3 regions of the Ruegeria sp. CDSA246 genome follow, and region 3 is predicted to be linked to each of the others. Evidence: riboswitches for the same ligand, from Rfam matches in the RefSeq annotation. Region 3 holds a riboswitch; each other region holds the start of a gene.
The links. Region 3 has a riboswitch for cobalamin ahead of AC2FI9_RS14150 (hypothetical protein). Riboswitches for the same ligand answer to the same signal wherever they lie in the genome.
Positions count from the first base shown of each region.

Region 1 (10,175 bases), on a different contig from region 3:
AACTGACTGGAAGCATTGTGGAAGCAACAGGATACAGTTGTGAGTGTGGGTATACCTCCGAAACGGATTTGAAACGCGAATTGTCCAGAATTTTTCTCAGTGCATGGCTGTCCTTGAACCGCTCAAACCCAAAGCGGGATGTAGGCATAAGGTAACGAATGCGTCCCAACGCGTCTGTAAATGCGACTCCGATGATGTCGTGCATGTCCTGCCAATTTCACATCTCGAAGCGGTTGCGGAGTCGCTTAGAGCCCAATCGCATCTCAAATCGCCAGATTTGACTTGCTACCCGGTCGGTCAGGTCAAGGGGCGGTTTTGCTGGTGACGTTTAGGGCCACAGAGCCAAATTCGAGGACGCAATGCCCTGCCGCTGGGTTGTTTGGCGATGTTTGGGAGAAGAATGTGGGGGCTTTTGCCCCCTAAGTGCCTCCAGCGGGGCAGCATTTGTTTTGGGGCCGGGCCGCCGTCGTGACGGAAGTACTGTTACATCCGGCGCGCATTTCCCTGATCTAAACTTCGGATGACCGCAAACGCCGGGGTAATCGGATCGAGACTATTGTCGGGAAGGCTGAGGAAATGGCACCACCCGGCAACTCGATTTGGAAGAAGGCCATCGCTCTCATTTTAGACTTTAAAGCCGCACATATCTGTTTCTTTTGATCAGGACAGAACATGCGAAGACCCAGCGTTAGAAAAAGATCTCAAACGCTGGATGGTCTTTCATCAATAAAGCAAAGAATTGGGCTCCGGCTTGGGTAATATGCACTCGGTCCGCAGAAATAATGTCTCCATTTTGATCGAAAACATGGATCTGATTCCCATTTGTGGTCGCGTAGCTGATGATATCGACATACAAACCAGCCGGTATGACCGACGCATTCTGCCTGTTTGCCTCAACTATTTCTTCGAATACCTTCGTCGTATAGTTTGGCCGACCATATCTGGGCAGTAAGGTGAATGCATTGAGATTGTAACCAAAGTGTTTGGGGCCGACGAAGACGATATTGTGTTGCGCGGCAAGCCCGTTTTCAAGAAAGAGTTTGCAAGCGCCAGAAAGGTTGACGATTGGCAAGAAAGTCGCGTCAGCATTTTGTATCAAAGATTTTGTGTCATCGTCCCAAAGCCTGGGCTCGCAAACATTGAGCGCGTCGCGATAAATTAGATTTGCATCCTTCATTATGCCCATCTCAATGAGAATATTCGCAAAATCACGGGCCTGACTGTTTCCGACAATCAAAACGTTGATGCCGCTGTTCGTATCAAACTTATCTGCGTCGTATTGGCTGATGCGGTGATTATACCAAATGTGCATCCCCGCTGCGACCTCTCGATCCGTGTCGAAAACGCGTGTAGGGAAGCCTTGGCCGAGATACAGCGAAAGCCCAACAGCACACAGCGTTGCGGTCACTGCGGTGCACGAAACAACAAGGCGTGAAAGAGAGATCGCGTTTTTGTTGCGAAACGGTTGTTCGACAAAACGCCAGGTCAGATAGGACAAAAGGAATGCAAATGGTATCAAGCTGGCAAGAAAATACGGGCTGGGTTCCTCAAAGCTCGCAATGCGCGCAAATGCGAAAATTGGTTGGTGCCAGAGATACAGGCTGTAGCTGATCAGGCCAATGCCAACCAGAATTCTGATGCTCAGCAGTTTGGCGACAAAAGTGCCTTCCTTTGCATAGAGGAGAACGAGCAAAGACCCGACGACCGGAACGGCTGTCAGGTATGACGGGTGTTGCATGGTCCCGTCAAAGATCACCATAGATGCAATCACCGCTATAAGGCCAAGTAGCGAAAGACTGTTGCTCGCTCTAACCTTGCGCTTATTTTCCCAACATGCCCCCAATGCACCGAATCCGAGTTCCCAGGCGCGTGTATGCAGAAGATAAAATGTGCTCTCCGGGTGGGTTTGAACCAACAGTACGCTCGCCAGGAAACTGGACCCGATGATAGCCCAAACCAGCAGATCCGTTCTGTGTTTAATTACCGGGTACAGGGCCATAAGCAAAAGCGGAAAAACTATGTAAAACTGTTCTTCAACTGCCAGGCTCCATGTGTGAACCAGAGGTTTGAACTCGGACGCGAGGTCCCAGTATCCACTTGTTAGCGTGAGAAGAACATTATTCAGAGAGAACATCGTGGCCACGACACTCTGGCCGAAGTTTTCCAGTGGATCGGGCAGCATGGTAAACCAAGCGATAGGAATACACACCAGTACGACGACACTCAGGGCAGGCAAGATCCGTCGGTCCCGACGCTCGTAGAACTTCAAAAGAAAGAAGCTATTTTTTCCAAGATCATCAAGGATAATAGAGGTTATTAGATATCCGCTGATAACGAAGAAAACGTCTACGCCTAAAAAACCTCCACTGAACAGGCTTATGCCGGAATGAAAAAGAACCACTGGTAAAACTGCAATGCTGCGAAGGCCATCAATTTCTTTCCGTTACAGCATTTAATCAAAACCCACTCTTGTATTTTGTGCTCGGGCCTGTGAGCTTTCGAAGCGTATCTGTCGTCAAGAGTGTGTCGAGGAACTTTGAGCCGCCGCAGCCAATCGAACAAAGTATTGGCAGGTTTATGCGTTCCGGTCGTTGCAAGACCCAGGCTGAAAACTTCTGAGTGAGCCCCGCGAAGTCACTGCCATTGCTAGCACCCTTATCGTAGAATTTTTTTGGCCGATTGGAGCCTGGTACAAATTGCCATCACCGATTGGTTCGCGCTCTTGTCGAATCAAATCAATTCGTATTTGGTCCACGTGATGGTTCCCGACTGTATTCTGCGGTCAGGGATAAAAGGGAATACGGTGCGGTTCTGTGAAAAGACCAATTCCGTGACTGCCCCCGCAACTGTAGGCGGCGAGCGACCCGAGATCGTCCACTGGGCAATAGCCTGGGAAGGATCGGGATAGCTTTGACCCGCAAGTCAGGAGACCTGCCATCCGAAATTTATGAACCTGGGCGGGGTGTCCCAGAGGGAGATGACAATGTTTCAAGCGGCCCGTACCGTGCACGACCTTGCGCTCGCTTTGCCCCTGTCCAAACACAGGAGGCGTTGCCGTTGTCATTGCAAAAAGCTGACACCCAAAGGGGTAAGTGTCTGACAGAATTCAGCGTTCCGGTGCTGGTGGCGGGGGCTCTGGCGCTGTCGGCGCTCTTGTGGCTCGCGATTTACGCGGTGATTTGATGACGGCCGTTTTACAAATCCGCGATCTGACGTTGGGCTACCGCGACCTTACATTGTTTCACCGCCTCTCCATGGATATCGCGGCTGGAACGACCCTTGCCGTTCTTGGTGCGAACGGGTCGGGCAAGAGCACTTTTGTAAAGATGCTGCTGGGCTTGATGGATCCTCTTTCGGGCAATTTGACTTGGCCGCAGGGCCGTCCTGGTGACATCGGGTATCTGGCGCAGATGACAGAGTTCGACCGCCGATTTCCCATCCGTGTGAGGGATCTTGCTGCGATGGGTGCCTGGCGCGGGTTTGGTTATCGTACCGGGCTGGACGCCGCGGCGCGTGACCGGATGGCCGCCGCGCTGGATGAGGCCGGGGTACTGGATATCGCTGACCGGCCTCTGCATATGCTATCGGGCGGGCAACTGCAGCGCGCGCTGTTCGCGCGAGTTGTCATGCAGGACGCGCCGCTGATCCTGCTGGATGAACCGTTTGCCGCCGTCGACCAAAGTACTGAGGCGCATCTGCTGTCGATTATACGCCGATGGCGCGATGAGGGGCGCGCGGTGGTTTTGGTGGTGCACGATCTTTCCTCGGTACTGGACTATTGCAGCCACGCGCTGCTTTTGGGCGGGCAAGAGGCGACCCATGGACCGGTGAATGACGTTCTGACACCAGACCGGCTGGTTGCGCAAGGATACCTCTCGGAAAGTCAGGCGTCCTGGATGTTCCGTGGCACCCATTCAACAGCGGAGCACGCCAATGTATGACCTGATCGCAGAAATGTGGAGCTTTGCCTTCATGCGTCGCGCTTTTGTGGCAACCACGGTTTTGTCGGCTTCGGTCGCGCCGGTTGGGGCATTTCTTGTTCTGCGTCGCCTATCGCTGGCTGGTGAGGCCATGGCCCATGCGATTACGCCAGGCATCGTCATCGGCTTTGTCACGGCGGGCTTGTCAGTCATGTCACTGCTGGTCGGAGGGCTTATCGCGGGTGTTGGCGTCGCCATTTTGACCGCCTTTCTCGCACGCCGGACGATCCTGCGCAGCGATGCCAGCCTTGCCTCGCTGTATCTGATCGCACTGGCGGTGGGTATCTTTATTCTGTCTGCAGCAGGGTCCGCAGTCCCACTAAAAAGCTTCCTGTTCGGATCAATCCTTGGGATCGACGACGCGTCGATGATCCTTGTCGGAGGGGTGGCGACGGTAACATTGTTGGCATTCGCCGTTCTGCTTCGTCCGCTGATTGTCAGCACCTGTGATCCGGTTTTCTTCGAAACTCAAACGCGCCGGCCGTGGCTGGTTGATCAGGGTTTTATGCTGCTGCTGGTTCTGAACCTGCTGGCGGCATTCAAAACGCTGGGCACGTTGATGGCCGTTGGCTTGATGATCCTGCCTGCGACCGCTGCGCGCTATTGGGCCAGTACGATCACCGGGCAACTGGTCCTGGGCTTTGTATTTGCCTTGTCCAGCTGCTGGATCGGCCTGACCCTGTCCTACCTGTTCCCGGACACGCCATCCGGCCCGGCGATCGTTTTGGTTGCCGGTGGGTTCTTTCTGTTCTCCGCCATTTTCGGTCCGCTTGGTTTTGGCAGACGGATGCGCAAACCGTCTGTTTCCAAAGACATCCCCATTGCCCAAATTCAACAAGAAGAGAGAGCACAATGACTCTTGTGAAGTCACTCTATGCCGGCATCGCCTCTGTGTCGTTTGCTTTGGCTGCATTGCCGACTGTTGCGGCAGAAGACAACGTCAAGATCGTCGCCAGCTTTTCGATCCTCGGCGACATGGTTGAAGAAGTCGTGGGCGATCTGGCCACAGTTACGACAATCGTGGGTCCGGATGCGGATGCGCATGTGTATCAGCCTTCGGTTGCAGATGCGAAGGCCGTTGCCCAGGCGGATATCATCTTTGTCAACGGTCTGGGCTTTGAGACATGGTCCGATACCCTAATCGCTGAATCGGGCACTGACGCAACCGTGCACGTTGCCACCGACGGCATCACGCCTGTCACAGTCGAGGGCAAAATCGACCCCCACGCCTGGAATTCGCTGTCGAATGGCATGATTTACGTGACCAATGTCGCCGACGTGATGACAGAGGCGATGCCCGAGCACGCCGAAGAAATCGCTGCCAATGCCGCGGTCTATATCGCGCAGCTTGAGGCGCTGGATACAGAAACCAAGGCAAAGCTGGCAGGTCTGCCCGCCAATCGCCGCACGGTTGTGACCGCACATGACGCATTTGGATATTTGGCAGACGCCTACGGCCTGACTTTCCTTGCGCCGGTTGGCATCGACACCGAGGCAGAGCCATCAGCCAAGGATCTTGCTGTTCTGATTGACCAACTGAAGGCGGATGGTGCTGCCGCGTTGTTTGTTGAAAACATCACAAGCCCCACTTTGATTCAGCAGATCTCGGATGAAACTGGCATCGTGATTGGTGGACGGCTGTTCTCGGACGCCTTGTCGGAACGGGGTAGCCCTGCCACCAGCTACCTTGCGATGTTCCAGCACAATCTGAACACTCTGCTGAATGCACTTGGGAACGCAACCGCAAGCTAATTGGTCTGCAGACACGAGGCGGTGCTAGAGCCGCCGCCTCATACCGTGCCTTGGAACACTGGGTTTTGGGAAAATGTCGCTTAGTCCGGCTTCCAGCCGTCTTCGTATTCTCCCAAAGTACGGGAAAGATCCAATAGCGAGGCAAAAAGTCTCGCGTAAACGTCCCGTGACATCATCGTCTTGTTGTCATCCAACACTTGCAAAAGGTCGACAACGCCCGAGGCAAAGGCGTCATAGACCAACTGGTCCGCAGGCGTGGGGTCCAAGGTCCATATGTCGTGCGTGTTATAATACCCTGCGGGTTGGGGGTCGTCGTCTATCATGTGTCCGCCTCATTTTGATGCCGCACATGTAAGTGAGAGGAAGGCGAACGCTAGTGATGTGGCGGAAAGTCACAAGTTTTTGGCGGTACCAAAAACGCGACCCCAACCTTGCGTTTCAGTGCTGATAGGAAGTGAAAAGCTTCGCTTCGACCACAACCGGCATGCATTGTGTCGACCGAGAAGTTGTCAGGGTTTCGAATGTTCGCTCTGCAATACTTCCAGAAACAGTTTGGTCACCCGCGTCGGTTCAGGTTGCTTTCTGGTCACTGCAGCAAACCGGGTTCGATATTGCGTTTCGTCCGGCAACACCATCCGCATCTTTTCCTGGTCCACAAAATCCTGCGCAAGATGATCAGGCAAATAACCTATGTACCGCCCCGACAAGATAAGTATGGCCAGCGCCTGCTCGCTTTGAACTTTTGCTGAACGTTGAAAGCCCAGTTGCTGACCGACAATGAGGTTCGGAGAGTTCACGCTGAGCCCAACATAATTGTACCTGAGTAGGTCACTGGTCCTAAGTTCCCGGTCCGGTATTTCGAACAGGGGGTGTTCCCGGCCGCAATACAGGAACATGTTCTCGCCATATAACGGCGCATAGTTCAGACTTGTCGACGGGCGATGCAGCGCAATAATCCCGATGTCGAGCTGACCGCTGATAACCATGGTTTCGATCACGTTTGGCGGCTCAAGGGACAATTCGATCTGAACCGAGGGGGCGGCTTCGTTGAACCGATGAATGGCACGGGCAAGCCGGGAATCCGGGTTTGATGCACATTGATCAAACAGCGAAATGCGGATCGTTCCCCCCAACTGTTCCTTGATCTCGCTGACCTCGTTTCGAAATTGCGACACGGACACAAGCAGGTGATCTGCTGCCTGCAGCACTTTTGCGCCGTCTTCGGTCAGGGCGAAACCCGCTGGGCCGCGCGTACACAGCTTCAGGCCCAATCGCAGTTCCAGATCAGTAATATGCTTGGAAATCGTCGATTTGCCGATATTCAGCTCAACTTCGGCCGCAGACAGACCACCACTTTCCACAACCGTCTTGAAAACGCGCAGCAATCGGATGTCGCTGTCGCCGATGCGTGAGGCAACCATTTTCTACCCAATTCGTAAGGTTCGATATATATGAAACCTATCGCGCAAAGAATGGCAACATAGAAACACATTTCACGAGCTACTCTGAAAAAGCCGAGGTAGAATCGGACTGGCCATCTCTCCCCAGGTCAGCGCGCACCTCGAAACATGATAAAACTGGGAGGACATCTATGTCATTCATCAAAAAGCTTGGCACCATGACTGCTGCCGTTTCGGTCGCAGCCCTGATGGTTGCGGGCGCAGCCGACGCGAAAAACTTCAAGATTGCTGTTGGCGATAGTGCAGGCAGCGCACAAGAAGCCCTTGGCTTGGCTTTCGTTAAGGCACTCGAAGAAAAATCGGGTGGCGCACACACAGCTACACTGTTCCTGAACGGTCAGCTGGGTTCCGAGCAGGACACCGTCAACGAGGCCGCAATCGGCACGCTGGACATGTCGCTGCTGGCGATCAACAACATCACGCCGTTCTCGCCTTCGGTTGGTGTGTTCACTCTGCCTTATGTGATCCTGTCCCTGGAAGATGCTGAAAAGCTGACCCAAGGCCCGATCGGTCAGGAACTGGTGGAAAACACCATTCGTGACGCAGGTGTGCGCATCATCGGTTGGACCTACACAGGTTTCCGCCGTCTGACCAACTCGAAAAAGCCTGTCAGCTCGGTTGCTGACCTGCAGGACCTGATCATCCGCGTTCCCAAGAACGAAATCATGATTGAAACCTACAAGTCCTGGGGTATCAGCCCGACTCCGATGGCATGGTCCGAGACCTTCACCGGTCTGCAAACCAAAGTTGTCGACGGTCAGGACAACCCTTACCTGACGATCAACGCAATGAAGTTCTACGAGGTCCAGAACCACGTGACCAACCTGCGTTACATCTTCTCGATCGAACCGCTGATCGTTTCGGAATCTGTTTTCCAGGGTCTGAGCGAAGAAGACCAGAAGATCATCCTGGAAGCCGGTCAGGAAGCAACTCAGATTTCCGCGCAGTTCCTGCGTGACTCTGAAGCTGCGATCAAAGAAGAGCTGACCGAAAAAGGCATGGCAATCATCGATCCTGAGAACGATGAGGCCGAGTTCATCGAACTGGCAACCGGTGCAGTATGGCCTCAGTTCTATGAGTCCATCGGCGGCGTCGAGAAACTGAACACGGTCCTCGAGGCCATCGGCCGCGAGCCCGTCCAGCAATAATCGCCAAAGAGCGAAAAGGAAAAGAGCGCTTCGGCGCTCTTTTCATCTCAGGGAGGAGGGAATTCCGCAATGTTCTGGAAATTTCTGGACAATATCGAAAGTATCATCTGCCGGATCCTGTTATCCGGCTTCGTCTGTCTGCTGTTTGTACAGATCATCGCGCGGGAAGTCTTTGGCTTTTCGTATAGCTGGATCGAAGAACTGTCAGTCTACATGTTCGTCTGGTTTGTCTACTTTGGCGCCAGCTATGCGGCATTGAAAGGCGCGCATAACCGGGTGACCTTCCAGTTCAAGTTCCTGCCCGAACGCTACATCAAGTATATCGAGGCTTTTGCTGATCTCTTCTGGCTCTTTTTCAACGTCTACTTCCTGTATCTGGCGACGGACTTTGTCTTCAACAAGATGAACAAGTTCTGGAAGTCCCAGACCCTGGGTATCGAGATGAAGTATGTCTACATGGTTCTGCCTCTCGCCTTTGCGCTGATGACCGTGCGCATCATTCAGGTGAACTATCGCCGCCTGATCAAAGGCGAAGATATCCATGATCCTGACCAGATCGACCTTGATGAAATCAAAGCTGCCACCGAAGCAGCTAAGCGCGACTGAGGCAGGGAGGAAAAACCATGGAATCCGAAATCGTCACAATCCTATTTGGATCGTTTCTTTTACTGCTGCTCATCGGTGCACCGATCACGGTTGCGCTGGGTGTGGCATCGCTGTTCTCGTTCCTTTACCTGGGCGAAAACCCAATCAAGTTCGTGCAGATTGCATTTACCTCGGTGGGCGCGTTCCCACTGATGGCGCTGCCTGCATTTATTCTGGCGGGGGCTCTTATGGAGGCCGCCGGTATCTCAAAACGCCTAATCAATGTTGCGGAAAGTCTGGCTGGTCCATTCACCGGCGGTATTTCGGCTGCAACGGTTATGGCCTGTCTGTTCTTTGGCGCCATTTCGGGCTCGGGCCCGGCAACAACCGCGGCCGTGGGGATGCTGATGATCCCAGCAATGATCGACCGTGGCTATGAGCGCGGCTATGCCTCTGCTATTACCGCTTCTTCTGGCGGCCTCGGGATTATTATTCCTCCCTCCATCCCGATGGTGATCTTCGGCATTGCCGCGCTCGGTATGGCGCCTCCGCTGGAAGCAGTTGAAAAGTTTGGCACCTTCCAGTCGGTTTCGATCTCGAAACTGTTCATCGCGGGTTTCGTTCCGGCCTTCCTGATCGCCACCAGCTTGCTGATCCTTAACTACTTCATGTCTAAAAAGCGTGGGTACAAAGGTGTGGCCGAAGGTTGGTCGCTGCGTCATGTGGCCTGCGAGATGTATCGCGGGTTCTGGTCGCTGATGGCGCCGCTGGTGATCCTGGGTGGTATCTATACCGGCTTCTTCACCCCGACCGAGGCCGCAATCGTCGCGATCTTCTACACTCTGTTCGTTGGCGTGGTTATCTATCGTGAACTGACATGGCAGTCGCTGTTCCAGTCGCTTGAAGCCACCACGTGGCTGACGGGCCGTGTTCTGCTGATCCTGTTCACTGCGACCGTGTTTGGCCGCCTTCTGGTGGAAAACCAGATCCCTGCGATCATCGCGGACTCGATGCTCAGCTTTACCGACAACCTCTATGTGATTTGGGCGCTGATCATCTTCTTCCTGCTGTTCGTCGGCATGTTCATGGAGACGCTGGCCACGATCCTGATCCTGGTTCCGGTGATGCTGCCGGTGGCCTATTCGGTTGGCATCGACCCGATCCACTTTGGTGTGGTGATGGTCTGTACGCTGGGTATCGGTTTCCAGACGCCGCCGCTGGGTGAAAACCTGTTCATCGCATCGGGTATT
Region 1 covers NZ_JBXWPD010000031.1:5,427-15,601, reverse strand. Annotated here, with positions in the region: gene AC2FI9_RS22100 (acyltransferase family protein) at 689-2,434, opposite strand; cobalamin riboswitch at 2,743-2,953, shown strand; gene AC2FI9_RS22095 (metal ABC transporter ATP-binding protein) at 3,093-3,941, shown strand; gene AC2FI9_RS22090 (metal ABC transporter permease) at 3,934-4,836, shown strand; gene AC2FI9_RS22085 (metal ABC transporter solute-binding protein, Zn/Mn family) at 4,833-5,732, shown strand; gene AC2FI9_RS22080 (hypothetical protein) at 5,813-6,055, opposite strand; gene AC2FI9_RS22075 (LysR family transcriptional regulator) at 6,242-7,153, opposite strand; gene AC2FI9_RS22070 (TRAP transporter substrate-binding protein) at 7,324-8,340, shown strand; gene AC2FI9_RS22065 (TRAP transporter small permease) at 8,410-8,946, shown strand; gene AC2FI9_RS22060 (TRAP transporter large permease) at 8,964-10,175, shown strand, end outside.
Region 1: it holds a riboswitch for cobalamin, as region 3 does, so the genes downstream of both, AC2FI9_RS22095 (metal ABC transporter ATP-binding protein) here and AC2FI9_RS14150 (hypothetical protein) in region 3, are expected to answer to the same signal.

Region 2 (10,175 bases), on a different contig from region 3:
ATCAAAGACGTGCTCGTCCACCACGACAGGTTCCGAATAGACTGGCCCGCCGTGAACGACGCGGTGGCCCACGGCCCGGACGTGAGTGTCCGGCAGGTATTCGCGGGTAAGTTCAAGAAACGCATTGATGGCCTCGTCATGTGTTTTAGCCCCAGACAGCTGGCGATCGACAGATCGCCCCCCCGCCGATTGGGCCAACAGGCGTGGGGCATCCCCCAACCGCTCGATCTGACCGCGCCAGCGCATACTGGGGCGTCGATCCTCGACCAGTTCGTACAACGCGAATTTCAACGAGGACGACCCGGCATTCAGTGCCAAAACATGTTCAGCCATGGATTTTGCCTTCATTCGCAATTGCATGCAGCGCCGCGACAGCACAAGACGCCAGCCGCGAAGCATCGTCATCTGCCCGAGATGTCAGGATAATCGGTGCCGCAGCACCTATCACGACGCCGGCAGCCTCGGCATGAGAGATATATGTCAGCTGCTTGGCTACCATGTTGCCGGCTTCGATATTCGGAACAACCAGAATGTCTGCGACCCCCGCGACCGGTGAGGTGATGCCTTTTGTCCGCGCGGCGTTCAGATCAACCGCATTGTCCATTGCCAGAGGGCCATCGACCAGCCCGCCGGTGATTTGTCCACGCTCGGCCATTTTCGACAACAGCGCCGCATCGACAGACGACGGTAAATGCGGGTTGATGGTCTCAACCGCCGACAAGACGCCAACCTTGGGCATCTCGATGCCAATAGAATGCGCAAGATGGATGGCGTTCTGAACAATATCGGCCTTGGTTTCGAGATCCGGTGCAATATTCACCGCCGCATCAGTAACCATGATGGGCCGGGACATGCCCGGCACGTCCATGACGAACACATGCGACAAGCGTCGCCCGGTCCTCAGGCCGTTTTCGCGGCGAAGAACGGCGCGTAGAAGGACATCTGTGTGCAAGTGACCTTTCATCAGCATCCGGGCCTTACCTTCAACGACCAGTCCGACCGCGCGTTGGGCGGCCACTTCGTGGTCTCGCGCTTCAATGATTTCAACTCCGGACAAATCGGCCCCAAGCTGGGCGGCAGCGGCGGTGATTTTGTCCGGGTCGCCCACCAAAATCGGAGTAATGATGCCGTTTTCCAACGCGAGCAATGCCCCGCCTAGCGAATTCGGCTCTTCCGGGGCGACGATCGCTGTGGCCATCGGGTCCAGAGGACGTGCCTTTTCCAACAAAGCGTCGAAGTGCCGGTGACGCTGAACGATCAGTCCCGGTACCTCGACCGAGTCGAAGGTCAAATGCCGCGACGGTGGCGTGACCTGTACGGTGCCGCTTAGGATCAATGCGTTATCCCCGACCCGGCGCACTTCGGCGGAACAGGTCAGGTCGCCGTCTTCACGCTTTTCTGTAACAGCCACAAAGGCAGTCAGTTCTTCGCCCGCCAAAACCGAAGCATGAAAACTCAGATCCGCCCGACGTGTTTGCGTACCGGCCCCCGGCAAGATGTTCCCAATGACTGCGGCCACCAGACCAGCAGGCCACAAAGCGGGCGCGACAGCCTCGGGGCGCCCATCTCCATCACCGTCATAGGCTGCCAGGTTCAGCGGGTTGTGGTCGCCCGAAGCCGAGGCAAACGCGTACAAGTCGTCCACGGTGCACAATCGGGTGACCTGCGCCTTGTCGCCTACCTTCAGTTGAGAATAGGTTCGGCTTTCTTGAATTTTCATCTCGCCTGGCTTTGTTTTTGAATGTGCGTTCGTCGTTTCAAACATTGGATGTTCGCCCCCCGAAACCAGAACATATCCACCTTTGCCCCTACATTTCTGCGACGCAGCGTAGTCAGATCGTTGGCAAATGACAAATGACCTCTGTGCGTGGGGCGCTGAGTATTATCGCTTGACCCAAAATCGGAACTCGGGCAAGCATCACCGCGATGGTTCCCTGTGGTTCGCCAAGGGATGAAAAGGGAATACGGTGAGGTTGCCAACAAGCGCCAAGTCCGTGACTGCCCCCGCAACTGTAAGCGGTGAGCGACGCCAAATACCCACTGACCCCAAATGGGTCGGGAAGGATGGCCAAGCCACGACCCGCAAGTCAGGAGACCTACCATCCGATGTTCAACCAACCCGGGGCGGGGCGTCCTGGAAGGAGGCTTTATGACACGTCTAAGACGTGATGACATGATTGGCACCTTCTGTCCGCGCTTGGCAACAGGCGGAGTGGGCCATGTCGATCAGTCCTGATCATTTCCTTCTGATTTGCGAGACCTGCGAGGGCTCTGACCGGGCGGATTCATTGCGCGCTGCGCTTGCAAGCAAGCTTCCATCCAGTTTTGGCATCCGCAGCGTTTCCTGCATGGCCGGTTGCGGTCGGCCCACAACCGTCGGGTTTCAGGCATTCGACAAAGCGCAGTACCTTTTCGGTGACATCCAATCGGCTGAGGACTTGGATGCTTTGGCCGAATTTGCACGTCAATACCATCGCAGCGGTGACGGTTGGACCAACGCATCGCAGCGCCCGCCTGCCCTTCTTGATAAGATCCTGGCGCGCCTGCCACGGCTAAAGCTGGAGACAAGCGCATGACCTGCGGAGCTTTCCTTGAGGCGCGCGGGCTGGAGTATTACGCCCTGAACGGCGACGTACTGCTGCAAAACGTCAATTTCGAACTGAATGAAGGGGCAACCCTGGCAATTGCGGGCCCAAACGGTGCGGGCAAGACAACGTTGCTGAATCTTTTGTGCGGCGGTGAAGAGATTGTGCTGGGGGACGTTTTGGTAAAGGGGCGCAGTCTTCGGCAGCTTTCGGCGATGGACCGCGCCCGAATGATCGCCGTAGTCAGTCAGCAGGAATCGCCGGACGGGCGTTTGTTTCTGCGCGACTACGTGGCCCTCGGGCAAATCCCGATCCGTGCCGACCGATCTGCCGCTGAGCACGCCTTGGAATTGGACCGCATCCTGAAACTGACCGGACTCGTCGCCCTCGCAGACAAACGGATGGCCGTGCTATCTGGCGGGGAACGCCAGCGTGCTCATATCGCAAGGGCGCTGGCGCAGAACCCCTCACTGCTGTTTTTGGATGAGCCGACGAACCATCTGGACCCGGACGCCAAGGGACGCATGCTGTCGTTGGTGGCCGAGCTGGGCATTACGGTCGTCATGATCGTCCATGATCTGGTCATGATCCCCGAATTCGCGACCCATGTCGCGTTGATGAAATCCACGCGCCTGACCGGTTTCGGCCCGGTGCACGAAGTGCTGACACCCGAAAGGGTCCGTGAAACGTTTGGTGTCGATTTTCTTAGCTTTCAGCACGAAGGCCGCATGATCCCGGCACTGGATATCCGAAGAACCACTACCTCAAACTAGGAAAAACAACATGAACAAAACTCTCTGGTGCGCAGCACTGATCAGCGGCCTTGCAAGTGCCGTAACAGCGCACGAGATCACTGTCGACAATTGTGGCGAGCCGATGGTGTTTGAAACTCAGCCCGAGCGGCTGGTCGTGCACGACATGAACATGACCGACATGGCCTTTGCGCTGGGTTTGCAGGACAAGATCGTTGGCCTGACGGGCATCACCGGCTGGTACAAAACCAGCCCCGAGTTTGACACCCTGCGCGGCGACATCCCGGAACTTGCGCCTAAGTACCCGACAGTTGAAAATCTGGTCGCTGTCGAACCCGACCTTTTCTTTGCTGGCTGGTACTATGGCATGAAGCCGGGCGGTGACGTGACCCCCGACACGCTTGCGCCGTTTGGCATCAAAACGATGATCCTGACGGAAAGCTGCGTACATCTGGATAAGGATCGCCCCGAAGCCAGCATGGATTTGCTGTTCACCGACGTCCTTCGCTTGGGCAAAGTCATGCGCGTTGAGGACAAGGCAGAAGAGCTTGTTTCCGGCTGGAAAGAAGAACTGTCCGCGATCGAGACACAGACAGCCGACCTGCCGAAACCCCGCGTTTTCCTGCTGGACGGCCCCGCCGATGCCCCGTTTACGGCTGGTAAATTTGCCATTCCCGACGCGATGATTGCTGCCGCTGGCGGCGAGAACGTCACCCATGATATGGACACCAGCTGGGGACGTTCCTCGTGGGAGGCTGTTGCCGCTTCGAACCCGGAATTCCTGGTTTTACTTGATTATCAAACTGGAAACGGCGCCGCAGATACCTTCAAGTTCCTGCAGGACCATCCCGTGATGTCTCAGACGGATGCGGTCAAGAACGAACGCTGGATTGGTCTGCGCTACGAGGAACTGACACCCGGACCGGCAAATATCGAAGCAATTTCGAAAATGGCCAAAGCCATGCACCCGGGCCTGAACTGATATGGGCCGACTTGGCCTTACACTCTTGCTGGGGGCGGCTGTATTGGCCGCCCTTTTGCTAACCTCGACGGTCTACGGGACCACATCCATCCCGGCCTCTGACGCACTGGCCGGTGTCTTGTTGGGCACGGGAATGGTGGAAGGGGAAATGTCTCCGCTCCACCGCATCGTGTTTGACCTGCGCTTACCACGCGCGCTGTTTGCCGCCGTGATCGGTGCCGGGTTGGGCATCGTCGGCGTTGTCCTGCAAACCACCACACGCAACGATCTGGCGGACCCGTTTCTGTTCGGCCTGTCCTCTGGCGCTGCGGCGGGAGCTGTCTTTGTCATTACAGTAACCGGAGATGTTCTGGGCTTTTGGACCCTGCCACTGGCCGCGTTTTTCGGAGGGCTTGTCGCATCAGGCATTGTGCTGGCTTTGGTTCATGGGCTGCGCACAAGCGCGCCCGAAAAACTGATCCTCGCGGGGCTTGCGGTTTCGTTTTTGTTTTCAGCTATTACCAATTATCTGATTTTCGCGGGCGACAGCCGTGCGGCGCATTCTGTTATCTTTTGGATGCTTGGGGGTTTGGGTCTTGCCCGGTGGGAGACATTCCCTCTGGTCTGCGCAGGTTTAGCATTGATCCTCGCCTATGCGATGTACCGCAGCCGCTGGCTTGATGCGTTGCTGACCGGTGATTTGACCGCCGCCACCCTGGGTGTGCCCGTTCAGGGCTTGCGGTTCCGGATGTTCTTCGTGGCCGCTCTTGCGACTGCTGTGTTTGTGTCCGTCGCGGGCGTGATCGGGTTTGTCGGCTTGATGGTTCCGCACATCGCACGCGGTATCGCAGGACCATTGCACAGTCAGCTTGTACCAACGGCTGCCATTGTCGGAGCAGCTTTGCTGACAGGTTCGGATATCCTGAGCCGTCTCTTGCTTGCCCCGCAGGAGCTGCCTGTTGGTATTGTCACGACATCGCTGGGATCGGTTTTTGTCTTTCTTCTGTTGATACGAACCGCTCGACCTCGGCGCTGATCGCCAAAGGTCGCATAGGTGCAAAAGTTAAAGTTTCCCAAATGACTAATAATAATCGGGCAAAATGACCTAAATCAAAAAAGAACCCCACAGATCACGGTATGCGATACACTCGATTACAGGAATCGAGTGTAGCCAGGTCGCATGCAATGCAACAATTGACCAGCCGACGCGCGTTTCTAAGCGCCAAAATTAGACCAGAGGACGGCAATATCGCCAGACCTCCGGGCTCGGTTGAGCTGTGCTTTGTTGAAACATGCAGCAAATGTGGTGATTGCGCAGATACTTGCCCCGAAGATGCGATCGTCATCGGGACAGACGGATCCCCCCTGTTCAAGCCAACTGACAATCCCTGCACCTTCTGCGGTGACTGCGCCCGGATTTGTCCAACCGAAGCGTTATCGATTGACCGTCTGCCAGATTGGCCATGGCGCGCCGCGCTGACAGCGGACACCTGCCTATCCATGAACGGCGTCAGTTGCCGCATCTGCCAGGACAACTGCGATCAGGGCGCCATCCGTTTCAAACTGATGACCGCTGGCCGCGCAGAGCCCGTGCTTGACCTTGATACATGCACTGGATGCGGGATTTGCCCAAGTTTATGTCCCGCCGATGCCATTGCGCTTGAACGCCAATCTCAACCACAAATGGAAACTACTCAATGAACATCTGCGGTTGTCTTGCCCATGTCGCACCTGATCACACAAGCGCAGCAGCGCGGGTGATGAAGGACACACCGGGTGTCGAAATTCACGCCGAAACAGAAGATGGGCGATTTGTTGTCGTCGTCGAAGACACGCCATCACGCCTTGCGTCCGAGATCATCATGGATCTGCACCAGATCCCGGGCGTCATCTCACTGACACTGACTTATCACCATTTCGAGGATCCCGCGGACGCCCATCCGCAGCCCGATGCTCCAAGCCCAACCCCCAGCCGGAGGCCCACGCAATGACACATTCTGAATCCCGTCGGACTTTTCTCAAGGCCTCAGCGGCCGCAGCAACGGCGTCTGCCGCTGGTATTCCGCTGGCGGTCGGTCAAGCCAATGCCCAGGCCGGAGCGCCGGACATCCGCTGGGACAAGGCGGCCTGTCGGTTCTGTGGTACAGGCTGCTCTGTTCTGGTTGGCACCAAAGAAGGTCGCGTCGTTGCGACGCAAGGCGACCCCGACGCGCCCGTGAACCGAGGATTAAACTGTATCAAAGGCTATTTCCTGTCCAAGATTATGTACGGCAAGGATCGACTGACCACGCCTTTGCTGCGCAAGACCAACGGCGAATACGACAAAAACGGCGAGTTCGAACCAGTCAGCTGGGACGAAGCCTTCGATGTTATGGCCGCAAAATGGAAAGAAGCGCTGGCCAAGAAAGGCCCAACCAGCGTTGGCATGTTCGGATCCGGTCAATGGACGGTTTGGGAAGGCTATGCGGCTTCCAAACTTATGAAAGCCGGGTTCCGGTCCAACAACATCGACCCCAACGCCCGGCACTGCATGGCCTCGGCCGTCGTAGGTTTTATGCGAACCTTCGGCATTGATGAGCCGATGGGGTGTTATGACGACTTTGAGCACGCGGACACCTTCGTGCTGTGGGGCTCGAACATGGCTGAGATGCACCCGATCCTGTGGTCGCGCCTGACAGACACGCGCCTGACCAAGCCGGGATGTGAGGTGCATGTGCTGTCCACTTTTGAACACCGCTCGTTCGAACTGGCGGACAACGGCATTGTTTTTGAACCGCAAACCGATTTGGCGATCCTGAACTACATCGCCAACTACATCATTCAAAATGGCGCGGTAAACGAAGACTTCGTGAAGAAACACGTTAACATCACCAAAACCGCCACCGATATCGGCTATGGCTTGCGCGACAGCAACGCGCTGCAGCAAGAAGCCGAAAATCCGAACTCGGGCAAAATGGAACCGATCAGCTTCGAAGAATACGCCGAAGCCGTCGCGCCCTACACGCTGGAATACACCTCTGAACTGTCGGGTGTCCCCGCAGACAAGCTGGAAAAACTGGCCCAGCAATACGCTGACCCCAACCGTAAAGTGATGAGCTTGTGGACCATGGGCTTCAACCAGCACACCCGTGGGTCCTGGGTGAATTCGCTGATGTATAACGTGCACTTGCTGGTGGGCAAGATTTCCGAACCCGGCAACTCTCCCTTCTCGCTGACGGGTCAACCGTCGGCCTGTGGCACGGCGCGTGAGGTGGGGACCTTTGCCCACCGTCTGCCGGCGGACATGGTTGTTACGAATGATAAGCACCGCGAAATCTGCGAAACCGCCTGGAACATCCCCGAGGGCACTATTCCTCCCAAGCCCGGCTTCCACGCCGTGTTGCAGCACCGCAAACTGAAGGACGGCGAACTGAATGCCTATTGGGTCCAGTGCAACAACAACATGCAAGCCGCGCCCAACATCAACGAAGAAGGCTATCCTGGTTACCGTAACCCGGAAAACTTCATCACAGTCTCGGATCCTTACCCAACTGTCACCGCAGTTTCGGCCGACTTGATCCTTCCCACGGCCATGTGGGTTGAGAAAGAAGGCGCCTATGGAAACGCCGAGCGCCGTACGCAATTCTGGCGCCAGCAGGTGCAGGCACCGGGTGAGGCCAAGTCGGACCTGTGGCAGCTGATGGAATTCGCGAAACGCTTTACCATCGAAGAGGTCTGGGGCGAAGAACTGCTAGCCAAGATGCCCGAGCATCGCGGCAAGACCATGTATGACGTGCTGTATGCCAACGGTAAGGTCGACCAGTTCCCGCTGTCGGAAACGGCGGAAGGGTTCCACAACGACGACGCCGAGCATTTCGGATTCTACGTTCAGAAAGGTCTGTTCGAAGAATATGCCGATTTCGGACGTGGCCATGCGCACGACCTTGCTCCGTTCGAGATGTATCACGAGGCCCGTGGCATGCGCTGGCCTGTCGTTGACGGCAAGGAAACACTCTATCGCTTCCGCGAAGGGTATGACCCGTATGTGCCGGAAGGCGCAGACGTTAAGTTCTACGGCTACGAGGACGGCAAGGCCAAGATCATCTTTGCCCCTTATGAGCCCGCCGCCGAGGAACCGGATGAGGAATTCGATCTGTGGCTGTCCACCGGCCGTGTGTTGGAACACTGGCATTCGGGTTCGATGACCCGCCGCGTGCCCGAACTGCATCGCGCGTTTCCGTCAGCCGTTGTCTACATGCACCCGGAGGACGCCAAGGATCGCGGTCTGCGCCGTGGGCAAGAGATCGTACTCTCCACCCGCAGGGGCGAGGTGACCAGCCGGGTTGAAACGCGCGGCCGCAATAAGGTGCCACGCGGATTGGTCTTTATGCCATGGTTCGACGAGCATCAGCTGACCAACAAGCTGACGCTGGACGCAACCTGCCCGCTGTCGAAAGAGACCGACTACAAAAAATGCGCCTGTAAGGTCGAGCGCGCGTAACGGACAAGCGAGGCAAAGGCCGTCCCCATGCCCTTTGAAGGTAAACCTCTTTCGCCGCAACGGCGTCGCTTCCTGCAGGATGCGGCGCGTGCGTCGGGTGGCTGCGTGGTCGCCGGGTCAATGTTGGCCTGGCTCGCCCGCGATACCCGCGCGTTACCGGCCGAAGCGTTGCGCCCCCCCGGCTCGCTACCAGAAGAGGCGTTTCTGTCTGCATGCATTCGCTGCGGGCTTTGCGTGCGGGATTGCCCTTACGACACATTGAAACTGGCAGAATTGGGCGTGGATGCGGTTGCTACCGGGACTCCCTATTTCACAGCGCGGGACGTGCCTTGTGAAATGTGTGACGACATCCCTTGCGTGGCCGCCTGCCCCACCGGTGCATTGGATCCGGCCCTCGACAATATTGATGATGCCAAAATGGGTGTTGCCGTCCTTGTCGATCAGGAGAACTGCCTGAACTTCCTCGGTCTGCGCTGCGATGTCTGCTATCGCGTCTGCCCCGTTATTGATGAGGCAATCACGCTGGAAACGGCCCATAACGAACGTTCAGGCCACCACGCACTGTTCATCCCGACAGTTCATGCGGACCACTGCACAGGCTGCGGCATGTGCGAGAAAAGCTGTGTTCTGCCCGAGGCCGCGATCAAGGTCCTGCCTGCGCGTTTGGCCCGCGGCAGCAGTGCCGATCACTACCGCAAAGGCTGGGAAGAGAAAGAGGCCAAAGGCGGTCCCCTTGTTGAAGGCCTCATCGATCTGCCGGACCGACTGCCCGGACCGGGCACCGACAACCTTGCCGCACCGGGCGGGTTCGCACCTGCATACGATTTGCCGGGGGTCGGACAATGAGTGCACGCACACATATGCCGGCCGGAATGGAGGCCATCGAGGAAAAAGGTTGGGTGCGCGCCCACAAATACCTGCTGCTGCGCCGCGCAAGCCAGCTGTTCTTTTTGACTGTGTTTCTTCTGGGGCCGTGGTTCGGCATCTGGATCGTGCACGGCACGCTCGCGGGTTCTTTGACGCTGGGCGTGCTGCCGCTGACCGACCCATTTATCCTACTGCAAAGCGCGATCGCCGGACACTGGCCGGAATGGACGGCCCTGATCGGGGGTGTAATCGTTCTGGTCGCCTACGCTCTGATTGGTGGGCGCGTCTATTGTTCGTGGGTTTGTCCGATCAACCCAGTCACCGATGCGGCCAACTGGTTGCACAGACGTTTGGACCTGCCGAAAGGCTGGCAGCCCAAGCGCAACACCCGCCTTTGGATATTGGCCACCGTCCTAATCGTCTCGGGCATGACAGGCGTGATCGCTTGGGAGCTGGTCAACCCGATCACCATGCTGCATCGCGGTCTGATTTTCGGCGCGGGGTTCGTCTGGGCCATGATCATTGCCATC
Region 2 covers NZ_JBXWPD010000003.1:147,814-157,988, reverse strand. Annotated here, with positions in the region: gene AC2FI9_RS05400 (acetate/propionate family kinase) at 1-333, opposite strand, end outside; gene AC2FI9_RS05395 (bifunctional enoyl-CoA hydratase/phosphate acetyltransferase) at 326-1,720, opposite strand; cobalamin riboswitch at 1,913-2,118, shown strand; gene AC2FI9_RS05390 (DUF1636 family protein) at 2,220-2,576, shown strand; gene AC2FI9_RS05385 (ABC transporter ATP-binding protein) at 2,573-3,358, shown strand; gene AC2FI9_RS05380 (ABC transporter substrate-binding protein) at 3,369-4,319, shown strand; gene AC2FI9_RS05375 (FecCD family ABC transporter permease) at 4,321-5,334, shown strand; gene AC2FI9_RS05370 (ferredoxin-type protein NapF) at 5,436-5,999, shown strand; gene AC2FI9_RS05365 (chaperone NapD) at 5,996-6,289, shown strand; gene napA (nitrate reductase catalytic subunit NapA) at 6,286-8,778, shown strand; gene napG (ferredoxin-type protein NapG) at 8,806-9,624, shown strand; gene napH (quinol dehydrogenase ferredoxin subunit NapH) at 9,621-10,175, shown strand, end outside.
Region 2: it holds a riboswitch for cobalamin, as region 3 does, so the genes downstream of both, AC2FI9_RS05390 (DUF1636 family protein) here and AC2FI9_RS14150 (hypothetical protein) in region 3, are expected to answer to the same signal.

Region 3 (10,175 bases):
GCGGCCGCGAACAAAGACCTATGTGCACAGCGGAACCCGGCTATGCCTCACAGGGCAAACGCTTGAAACTCGGCTGTGGCACAATAGTTTTCGCCCCATAAAATTAAGGAGCGTGCCATGCCGCAACATCCAAGAACATTTTCTCACATCGGATTGTCCGTCCCAAACGTTGACGAGGCTGTAAAGTTCTACTCTGAAGTCCTTGGTTTTTACGTAATCATGCCACCAACGGACGTGGTAGAGGATGACACGGATATCGGTGTCATGTGCACTGATGTGTTTGGTCCGGAATGGAAAAAACTGCGTATTGCGCATCTCGCGACCGCTGATCGCGTTGGTTTTGAACTTTTCGAGTTTCACGGGAACTATGTGCCTGAAAACAATATCGACTTTCGCCAGAACGGTACGTTTCATTTTTGCGTCCAGGACCCGGATGTCGAAGGCTTGGTAGAAAAAATCGTGGCGGCTGGCGGCAAACAACGGATGCCGATCCGATACTATTATCCCGGTGAGAAACCCTATCGCATGGTCTACGTCGAAGACCCATTTGGTATCGTCTTCGAGATATACAGCCATTCCTATGAATTGACGTATTCGTCGGGTGCTTACACCTGACAATCGGAACAGACCTTGGTGTGCAACCGGAAGAGGCGAATCCTTTCCGGTTGTCGCCGTATCGCAAGACTCAGAGTTCTTTTCGTGCCCTCAGCGCCGCCGTAATCGTCCCGTCGTCCAGATAATCAAGCTCGCCCCCAATCGGAACACCCTGCGCCAGTGAGGTCAGGCGGACCTGTCCCTCCAACTGATCCGCGATGTAGTGGGCGGTGGTCTGGCCATCGACAGTGGCATTTAGGGCCAGAATGACCTCAGAAATCCCTTCGGCCATCACCCGATCCTTGAGTCGGGGAATGCGCAGTTCGTCCGGTCCGACCCCATCCAGAGCCGACAATGTGCCGCCCAAAACGTGATAGCGACCCTTGAAAACTGCAGCGCGTTCCATCGCCCAGAGATCAGCCACATCTTCGACCACGCACAACTCTCCGGTTGCACGATCCTCGCTATCGCAAATGTCACAGATATCTGTCGTGCCTACGTTGCCGCAATTCAGGCATTCGCGGGCGGTGGCAGCCACCTGCTGCATTACGTCCGACAGGGGCGTCAGCAGCAGGGCGCGCTTTCGGATCAGGTGCAGCACTGCGCGGCGGGCCGAGCGGGGGCCGAGGCCGGGCAGTTTGGCCATCAGGTCGATCAGATTGTCGATATCGCTGTTCGAACTCACGGCGTGTGCTCCTGCAAAAGGGCCGGACAGGGGTGCCCGGCCTTTGGGTCGTCAGGAGTGTCTATCAGAACGGCAGCTTGATGTCTGCGGGCAGACCCATGCTTTCGGTCAGCCTTGCCATCTCGGCCTGAGAGCGCTCGGCCGCTTTGGTTTGCGCGTCCTTGATAGCGGCCAGAATCAGATCTTCGACAACCTCTTTATCGTCGCCGTTGAAGATCGACGGATCGATGTCCAAACCCTTCAGCTCGCCTTTTGCGGTGGCGGTAGCCTTCACCAGCCCCGCACCGGATTCGCCCACAACCATCATGTTGTTCAGCTCTTCCTGCATATCCGTCATCTTGGTCTGCAAATCCTGTGCGGATTTCATCATCTTGGCCATATCGCCCAGACCGCCGAGTCCTTTGAGCATTTACTGTCTCCTAAATTGTGATCGCCTTAGGCGAACATATACAGCGTAAAGTGTCATCGACGCACATAGCGCAATTGTCAGCCCTATGATCAGGCTGGAATGACCGATGCACCCGATGTCTGCCGCCGATCTACGCGAGTCATCCATCAAGTCGTCGACAAAAATGTGAGCCGCCCAAATCGCCCAAGCGAAGGACGTCGCCAATGCGATCCATAGGTTTCCGCGCCAGATTGCTATAGCAGACAACACCAGCAAGACCATGGATACCGGATGCAAGGTGAGAGCAACTGCTTCGACCAATTCGCTAACCGGTTCGCCATCCCAGCCAGGGTTAAATACTTCGCATGCTTCGTAATAGACCGCATCGATGTGTGCAAAGTGCAGGTGTTAATCCTCCTCGAACGGGTCCCATTCGTCTTCGACCTCAGGCAGTGCTTCGGTTTCTACCTTGGCGGCGCGTTCCTCCGGGGTTTCGATCCGTTTGATGCGCGCTTTGGGAAACTGCATCAGAACGGCTTGAACCAATGGGTGTTGTTCGGCCTGCGCTTTCAACGCCAGATCAGCCGCGTCTCGAACCTCGGCGATTGTTGCCGCGTCCCCATCGGCCACGATTGAGACGGCCCATCGGTTTCCGGTCCAGCGTTGCAAGGCTGAACCAAGCCTTTGCGCCAGATCGGTCGGCGCTTTGTCCGTCGGCGTGAACTCGATCCGTCCCGGGGAATACGAGACGAGACGCACACCGTTTTCGACCTCAACCAACAGTTTTACGTCCCGGTTGGTGCGGATCAACTCGACCACGTGTTCGAAGGTTGGATAGCGTGCCAGCGCGGTCTGGATGTCCTGAGCAAGCGCTGCGGTGGGTGCCCCTGCCGGCCCGCGCTGGGCCGAGAGATGCGTAGAGGAAGTCGCCTGCGTAGGTGCATGAGTTGGCACAGCCACACCACCGCCAGGTCCCCCGTTCGGTGGGGGTGGAGGCGCATCCTGTAGTCGTTTGATAAGTTCTTCGGGGCTTGGCAAATCGGCCACATGAGTCAGACGAATGATTGCCATTTCGGCGGCCATCATCGCGTTGGGTGCTGCAGAGACCTCCTCCAGCGCTTTCAGCAACATCTGCCACATCCGCGTCAACACCCGCATCGGCAGCGCCTCGGCCATCTGTTGACCGCGCGCACGTTCATCCGGTGAGACGGTGGGGTCATCGGCGGCATCGGGCGTGATTTTGACCACGGAAACCCAATGGGTGATCTCGGCCAGATCGCGCAGCACGGCCAGCGGGTCGGCCCCTTCGGCATACTGGCCGCTCAACTCAGTCAATGCCCCAGCCGCATCGCCACGCAGGATCATGTCCATCAGATCCAGCACGCGCCCGCGATCTGCAAGGCCCAACATTGCCCGAACCTGATCGGCGCTGGTTTCCCCTGCACCATGTGAGATCGCCTGATCCAACAGCGAGGTCGCATCGCGGGCAGAGCCTTCGGCCGCACGTGTGATCAAAGCAAGCGCGTCTTCGGCGATCTGTGCGTTTTCCGCCGCGGCGATCTTGTTGAGCAGACCGATCATATCTTCGGGTTCGATCCGGCGCAGGTCAAACCGCTGGCAGCGCGACAGCACTGTCACCGGGACCTTGCGGATTTCGGTCGTCGCAAAGATGAACTTTACATGTTCGGGCGGTTCCTCAAGCGTTTTGAGCAGCGCATTGAAAGCGCTGGTCGACAGCATGTGAACTTCGTCGATGATGTAAATCTTATAACGCGCACTGGCGGCACGATAGCGAACGCTGTCGATGATCTCGCGGATATCGTTCACGCCGGTGCGGCTGGCGGCGTCCATCTCCATCACGTCGACATGCCGGCCTTCCATGATGGCAACGCAATGCTCGCACTGACCACAAGGTTCGGTCGTTGGCTTGCCTTCACCATCGGGACCGATGCAGTTCATACCTTTGGCGATAATCCGGGCAGTGGTGGTTTTGCCGGTGCCGCGAATACCGGTCATGATAAAGGCCTGCGCGATCCGATCCGCTTCGAACGCATTTTTCAGCGTGCGCACCATTGCGTCCTGTCCAACCAGATCTGCAAAGGTTTCAGGGCGGTACTTGCGGGCAAGAACCTGATAGGCGGGGCTGGGCGTTTCGGTCATGTCTGCTCTGTCAGATTCGTGTCAGAAATGCAGCGTAGAGACCCGGGCCGCCCGCGTCCACAGCATGCTTTGTGGAATTTCGGTTTGGACAGCGTCTGTAAGCGGGATAAATAGGCTGTCAAAATCTGGTGGGCCGGTGGCAGTAGGAGCATAAGCTTTGGCAAAATTTGCAATCTACGCGCTGCCTGTTGGCACAGGCACCTTGGCGCTGTCCCCCTTGCCTAGCGGCGGCAGTGGGTATGTGGATGATCTGAGGGTGATACAGGACTGGAACCCCGATCTGGTGATTTCAATGACCACCGAGGCCGAGATGCGGCAGGTCGGCGCAGGCGGTTTTGGTCGAGACGTTCAAAGCAGGTCCGCGACCTGGGTGCATCTTCCGGTCGAGGATTTTGGCACGCCGCCCCTGCCAATCGAAACTCTTTGGCCCGACGCCAGCGCAGCCGCCCGGCAGGTGCTGTCCGACGGTGGACGCGTGCTGGTGCATTGCCGGGGCGGTTGTGGGCGGTCGGGGATGGTCGCGCTGAGGCTCATGGTGGAAAGCGGTGAAGATCCAAACCACGCGCTAAACCGGCTGCGCTTGGCCCGACCATGCGCGGTGGAAACGGATGAGCAGATGGCTTGGGCCATGAAACCGGCCCAGAGCGATCGGTGAACTAGGATCAGGCCGTGGCTTGTTGAACAACCTGATGCGATGGACGCGGTGCAAGGGCCGATGCCTGAAGCATGGCGCAAGGCAAGGCCGCCAAAACACCAGCAGGCAGAGTGGAAAAGTCAGGGTTGAACATCATATCGGCGTATTCGTCCAACGTGTCGGCCGAGTCGCCCGTGTTTGCCCCGCAATAGACCCTGATCCGGGCCGGGCTGGCGCGAAACCGTGCGGTGCAACCCTCATCGCAATGGGTCAGTTCGCTGGAGCCGTCCACCTCAAATTCGCTGGTCGTCATTGGTTGTGCTGTTGCCATCGCCTCGGCCAATGCCCGAGCCATTTGGGCCAATGCGGGGCATGTTTTCCCCGTTTTCTGGCACAGGGTGGCGGTGAATTCGTGGGTCGTTGTCTTCCAGATCATAATGCGCCCTCCGCGCGGTGAGCGGGGGACGTGGAACAGGGAACTCAGCGTACTGAAGACCTGCCCGGACACCCCGCCCGAGTTTCGGTTTTTACTTTGATGGCAGGTCTCCTGACTTGCGGGTCATTGCTTTGCCGACCTTCCCAGCCTTTCGGCCAGTGGTATTTCGGCATTGCTTACCGCTTACAGTTGCGGGGGCAGTCGCGGCCTTGGTCTGTTCCGGCATTGCCGGGCTGGACCGCACCGAGTTCCCTTTTCATCCCGCCCCAATATAAGGACGAGAACCATCACCTCATCGCTAGCGGTTGTAGGTGGCTTGAGTCAAGCGGGCTGTTTTCCATCGTTCAAGTGGACGCTTGGTCACTTTGAAAATCTGTTGACTCTAGTCGCGCAAAAGCGCCGATATGCCATATGTGAACCGAATAGTTCAGATGCTTGCGAGGGCACCATGTTGGACAACACTCCGGTCGTTTTGACCGAAGATTTCACGTTTTCTGCCGGAGAGGCCGAACTGTCGGCACGGCTGTATATGCCTGCCTCGGCACCTGATGTGGCGGTTGTAGTCCATGCAGCCACAGGCGTACCGCGCGACTATTACCAGCATTTTGCGCGGTGGTTGGTGGAAGAACAGGGTATGGCCTGTCTGACCTATGACTATCGCGATTTTGGCCACTCTCTACACGGGCGCCTGCGCGATTCGCAGGCCACGATGGCTGACTGGGCGTTGATCGACATGCCCGCTGCTCGCGCCGAAATGCGGCGCAGATTTCCCGCCGCCCAGCAGTGGAGCATTGGCCATTCGGTGGGTGGAATGCTGGGGCCAATTCAGCCCGATATTGAGCAGATCGACCGGATGATCTGTGTCTGTTCAGGTTTGGTGACGGTATCCGACCACCCCTGGCCGTATCGCGCACTGGCGACAATGTTCTGGTATGCCCACCCGCCATTGCTGGTTAAGGCATTGGGATACCTGCCGGGCAAGGCACTTGGGTTCGGCTCGGACCTTCCGGCACGTGTCTACTGGCAGTGGCGCAAATGGTGCACCGCTGCGCTGAGCTATGTGCCGGATATCGGCAAAAGCCTTCCAGACGCCCGTTGGGCTGCGTCGGAAACACCCGTCGATCTGTTCACAATGGACGATGATCAGGTGGTGCCCCCGAACGCGGTTTGGCGCCTGGCCGATCTTTACGGTCCCAAAGCCCGCCGGCATCAGTTGTCGCCGAAAGACTTTGGATTGGCCGAGGTCGGTCACATCGGCGCATTTGCGCGCCGAAATGCGGCCATATGGCCCCGGTTAATCGCCTGAGCCGGTACTTACAGCTTTTTGCGGGATTTCTTGTCCTGCATCACCGATCGTACCATCTTACCAAAGGCCTTGTCGCGCGCACGAGACTGCGCAACGGTTTCCGAGTTCCTTTCATCTTCGCGCCGCAGCTTTCGCCAGCGCTCCAACCGCTCGGTGTCCAGTGATCCGTTTGCAATCGCATCCTGCACGGCGCAGCCCGGCTCGGCCTGATGCTGACAATCGGAAAAGCGGCAGGTCTGAGCCAATTCCAGAATGTCAGAAAAGACCTCATCGACGCCATCCTGCGCATCCAGCAACCGCAAAGCCCGCATGCCGGGTGTATCGACCAGCCATCCGCCGTTCTGCATCGGATGCAACGCGCGGGCAGTTGTCGTGTGCCGCCCGCGCGCGTCGTCCGCGCGAACGCCGGACGTTGCCTCATCCAGGCCCGTCATGGCGTTGACCAATGTTGTCTTGCCGACACCGGATGAGCCGACCATTGCGGCAGTCTGCCCGGTGGAGCACCAGGACAGAACTTGCTGCACGTCCAGGGCATCCAAAGCATTGATAGCCAGCACGGTCAAAAACGGAGCCAGCGACTCGGCTGCTTTGGAGAAATTATCAGGATCGGCGCAGGTATCGGCCTTGGTTAGAACGATCACCGGATAGCACCCGGCCTGGTGTGCCAAAGCCAAATACCGTTCCAGTCGGGCCAGATTGAAGTCAGCATTGCAGGAACTGACGATGAACAGCACATCCACATTAGCAGCAATCAACTGAGCCTGGGCCCCGGTTCCGGCGGCGCGGCGTTTCAAAAGGCTGCGGCGTTCCAGCAGCTGTTGAACGCGGTTATGATCATCCGCCAATACCCAGTCGCCGACGGCGAAGTCGCCCGTCGGCTGGGCCAGGGTGAGCAGAGGTGTTTCACCGTTGATGTTTGCACCGATCAGACGATCACGGTGAACGGCTGTGATGCGAAAGGGAACGCACGAAGGATTGGCCGCATGTTGGGCGGCAAAGTGTGAGGACCATCCCAGGTCCGAAAGTGTAAAAGACATTGTTCTGCCTGTGTTCAGGTACAGCAATCCGTCTGGATGGCGGTCGCGCATCCAGCGGTAATGTGTTCAGGCAGGTGTGAGGGTCGGCCTCAGAAACGCTTTGCCTGAAGGGTTTTTGCTACAATCATAAAAGCCCTCCTGCGGCTAGCGGTTCAAGTAAGTGAGAGGTTGGACATCGACCCAAGCGGGGCTCGTTGTGGCTGCTTCCTTCCGGACCTGACCAGGTTGGCGAGGCGCTCGCCCGCGCCAACCTCTCGAATTTTGATATAGGGAAGACACGCAGAGATGACAACCCGTCACAGTGACAGTTGTATGTGCAAAAACCCCTCGGCATCCGTGCCAGCCAGCTTTGGGCTGAACTCTGCGATGTCCGCGAGATGACGCTGTGCCTTTGGACCGGTCTTCAACAGGACAGTGGACCCTGGCATGGGCGCAAAACGGAATGGGCAGGGACCTTGTTCCAGCGATTCTGTGGGCATTGCACCGGTCAGGTAGCCCTTCAACGCGTGTTGGATCGGCAAGGCTGGAACGTTGATGACTTCGGCGTCTTGTATGAACGGAAAATGTCCACCGCCGCTGGCGCGGTAATTGTTCAGTGCAACGACAAAGCGGTGTTCGGCCGTCACTGCGTGGCCCTGGAAACGAAGATCTGAGATGCGCCGGTATGCCGGATTTACCAGTCGCCCTTCCGCATCGAACCGAGGCGGTACGCTGAGGTCGATCACGTAGCTTAGCCCGAACAGAACATCGAAATTGTGTCCGGCTCGATCAGGATTGACCAATTCAGTTTGCGCGCCGGGTTTCACCTGATTGAAAACGCCCGCAGACATTTCAAGCCAATCTCTGATGTGCTCTCCTGACACCGCGACCGAACGAAGTTCGTTTGGAAAGATGTTCAGATCGGCCACGTGGCGCATGCGCATTACGCCCGCAGGAATGTCCGAGTAAAAGCGAGGCCCGGCGCGACCGCCGAATTTCGAAGGCGCTACGGCAGACAGCAATGGTGTCGCTTCATGGGGTGTGCCCTTCAGGATCTGGCGCACGGCCGAAGCCTGTGCTGCGGCCACCATCGCAAGCCCTCGATCCTTGGCGCAAAAGCTGAAATAGCTGTGCAGGTGCTGATCCGTATGCCCAATCGGTTCGTCGGCCCGTTTTCGTGTTGCGGAATGCACATCCGAAAATAGCGCCACCAACAGCGTGTCTTCGGCCGAAGGTTCAGCACCTGAGACCGGGCGCAGTTCAGTGCGATGAGCCGCGACCGACCAGCCCTTTTCTGCCGAGGCAAACAGCGTCAGATCAATCACGCCAAGATGAGATCCGGCAGATCCCGGCATGACAACAGGTGTGCCATGCACCATACCGCCAGTGGCATCGACGTGTTCCAGCCCAGCGTGTGACTTCCCCGGCAAGGTCAGATGCGTGTGCCCGGCGATGATGGCGTCAATGCCTTCAATCGCGGCAAGGGGGATTATCGCGTTTTCAAGATCGGGCGCGGGGTCGACGGACCCCAGCCCCGTATGGGCAAGCGCGATGATCACGTCGCAGCCGTGGGATCGAAGCTCTGACACTTTAATGCGCGCGCAGGTCAGAATGTCGTCTATCCGGACGTCATTACCCAGCCGATGAGATTCCCAATTCCGGGTCTGCGGCGGAACGACCGAGAAGACGCCGACGGTTAGCGAGGCTTGGTGCCCCGCGACCTCAACCCGGCGGGTTAGAACTGCCTGATCCTGCCAGACCTCGTTGGCACCCGGGCGATGAACATTGCTGCAAACCACCGGACAGGGGGCCTGCGAAAGGATGCGGTCCAGTATATCTTGACCGAACCCGAAATCATGATTGCCCAACCCGATCGCATCATACTCTAACGCGCCAAAGGCCTGCATCAGCGCATGCGGCTTATCAGCCTGCTCGGCGGCCAGGTCCCCAACCGGAGTTCCCTGCAGCGAATCGCCGTTGTCAAAAAGCAGCACGGTTGAGCCTTCCGCCTGCGCCTCAGTTCGGGCTTCACGGATCAGGCTGGCGGTTCGAGTCAGGCCGATTGTGGGTTCAGGGGTGTCAGAATAGTAATCAAAACCCCTCAAGTTCATATGAAGATCCGTGGTGGCCAGTATTCGGATCTGCACGGTCTGCGATGGCAGAGAAGGGGAAGGTTTCAAATTTCTACTTTTGGCAGTTTTGTCTTAGTCATTTTCAACAAAAAGATTAATCACAGTGAATTGCAAGGCTTAGCTGTGTTCATTCGATGGCGACCTGTGATTTTGGGGGTGAAACACCGTTGCAACTGATTGACCGACATGGCAGCCCTATGCGGAGCAAGCCTAAGGATAACTTATGAAAAACGCGGAATATGTGACGTTTGGTAGCTCGGGGCTGGATCGTGCGGCGCATATTCGTGGAGATGCTGATGCGGTCGCGCGGGCGCGAACGCATCCCGATGCAAAATGCCTGCTGTTGTGGCGCGGTAAGGTTTTGGTTCAGGGTGGGGCGCTGGATCAGTTGGGGCTGATTGCGATGTCACATAAGCTGGTCGAAACCGGGCCAGGAGGTTCTGTCGAGCAGCCTGTATTCCTGGGGCTGTCAGACAACGCGCCTGTGTTTGCCTTTGATATTTCGGACTGGACGGCTGATGGGTTGGACGTGTCCGGTGTCGGAGGCTTTATTGATAAGTCAGAGCAACAGCACCCGGACTTGCCCCACGGCCATGTCTTTGCCGAACTGCGTCGGATCATGACCCGTTTGTCGACGCGTGACGCCGAACTGGCGGCCTCGGCCAAGGCGGTGACTGCATGGCACGAAACGCATCGGTTTTGCGCCCGGTGCGGCGCAGCCAGTGAACTTGCGCAGGCGGGGTGGCAGCGCAGTTGTCCGTCCTGTGGTGGACAGCATTTTCCACGTACCGATCCGGTCGTCATCATGTTGATTACCCATGGCG
Region 3 covers NZ_JBXWPD010000010.1:49,224-59,398, reverse strand. Annotated here, with positions in the region: gene AC2FI9_RS14175 (lactoylglutathione lyase family protein) at 118-615, shown strand; gene recR (recombination mediator RecR) at 686-1,279, opposite strand; gene AC2FI9_RS14165 (YbaB/EbfC family nucleoid-associated protein) at 1,344-1,688, opposite strand; gene AC2FI9_RS14160 (DNA polymerase III subunit gamma/tau) at 2,076-3,827, opposite strand; gene AC2FI9_RS14155 (protein-tyrosine phosphatase family protein) at 3,985-4,482, shown strand; gene AC2FI9_RS14150 (hypothetical protein) at 4,490-4,897, opposite strand; cobalamin riboswitch at 4,982-5,201, opposite strand; gene AC2FI9_RS14145 (alpha/beta hydrolase family protein) at 5,346-6,203, shown strand; gene rsgA (ribosome small subunit-dependent GTPase A) at 6,212-7,240, opposite strand; RNA gene ffs (signal recognition particle sRNA small type) at 7,399-7,497, opposite strand; gene AC2FI9_RS14130 (bifunctional 2',3'-cyclic-nucleotide 2'-phosphodiesterase/3'-nucleotidase) at 7,537-9,366, opposite strand; gene nudC (NAD(+) diphosphatase) at 9,575-10,175, shown strand, end outside.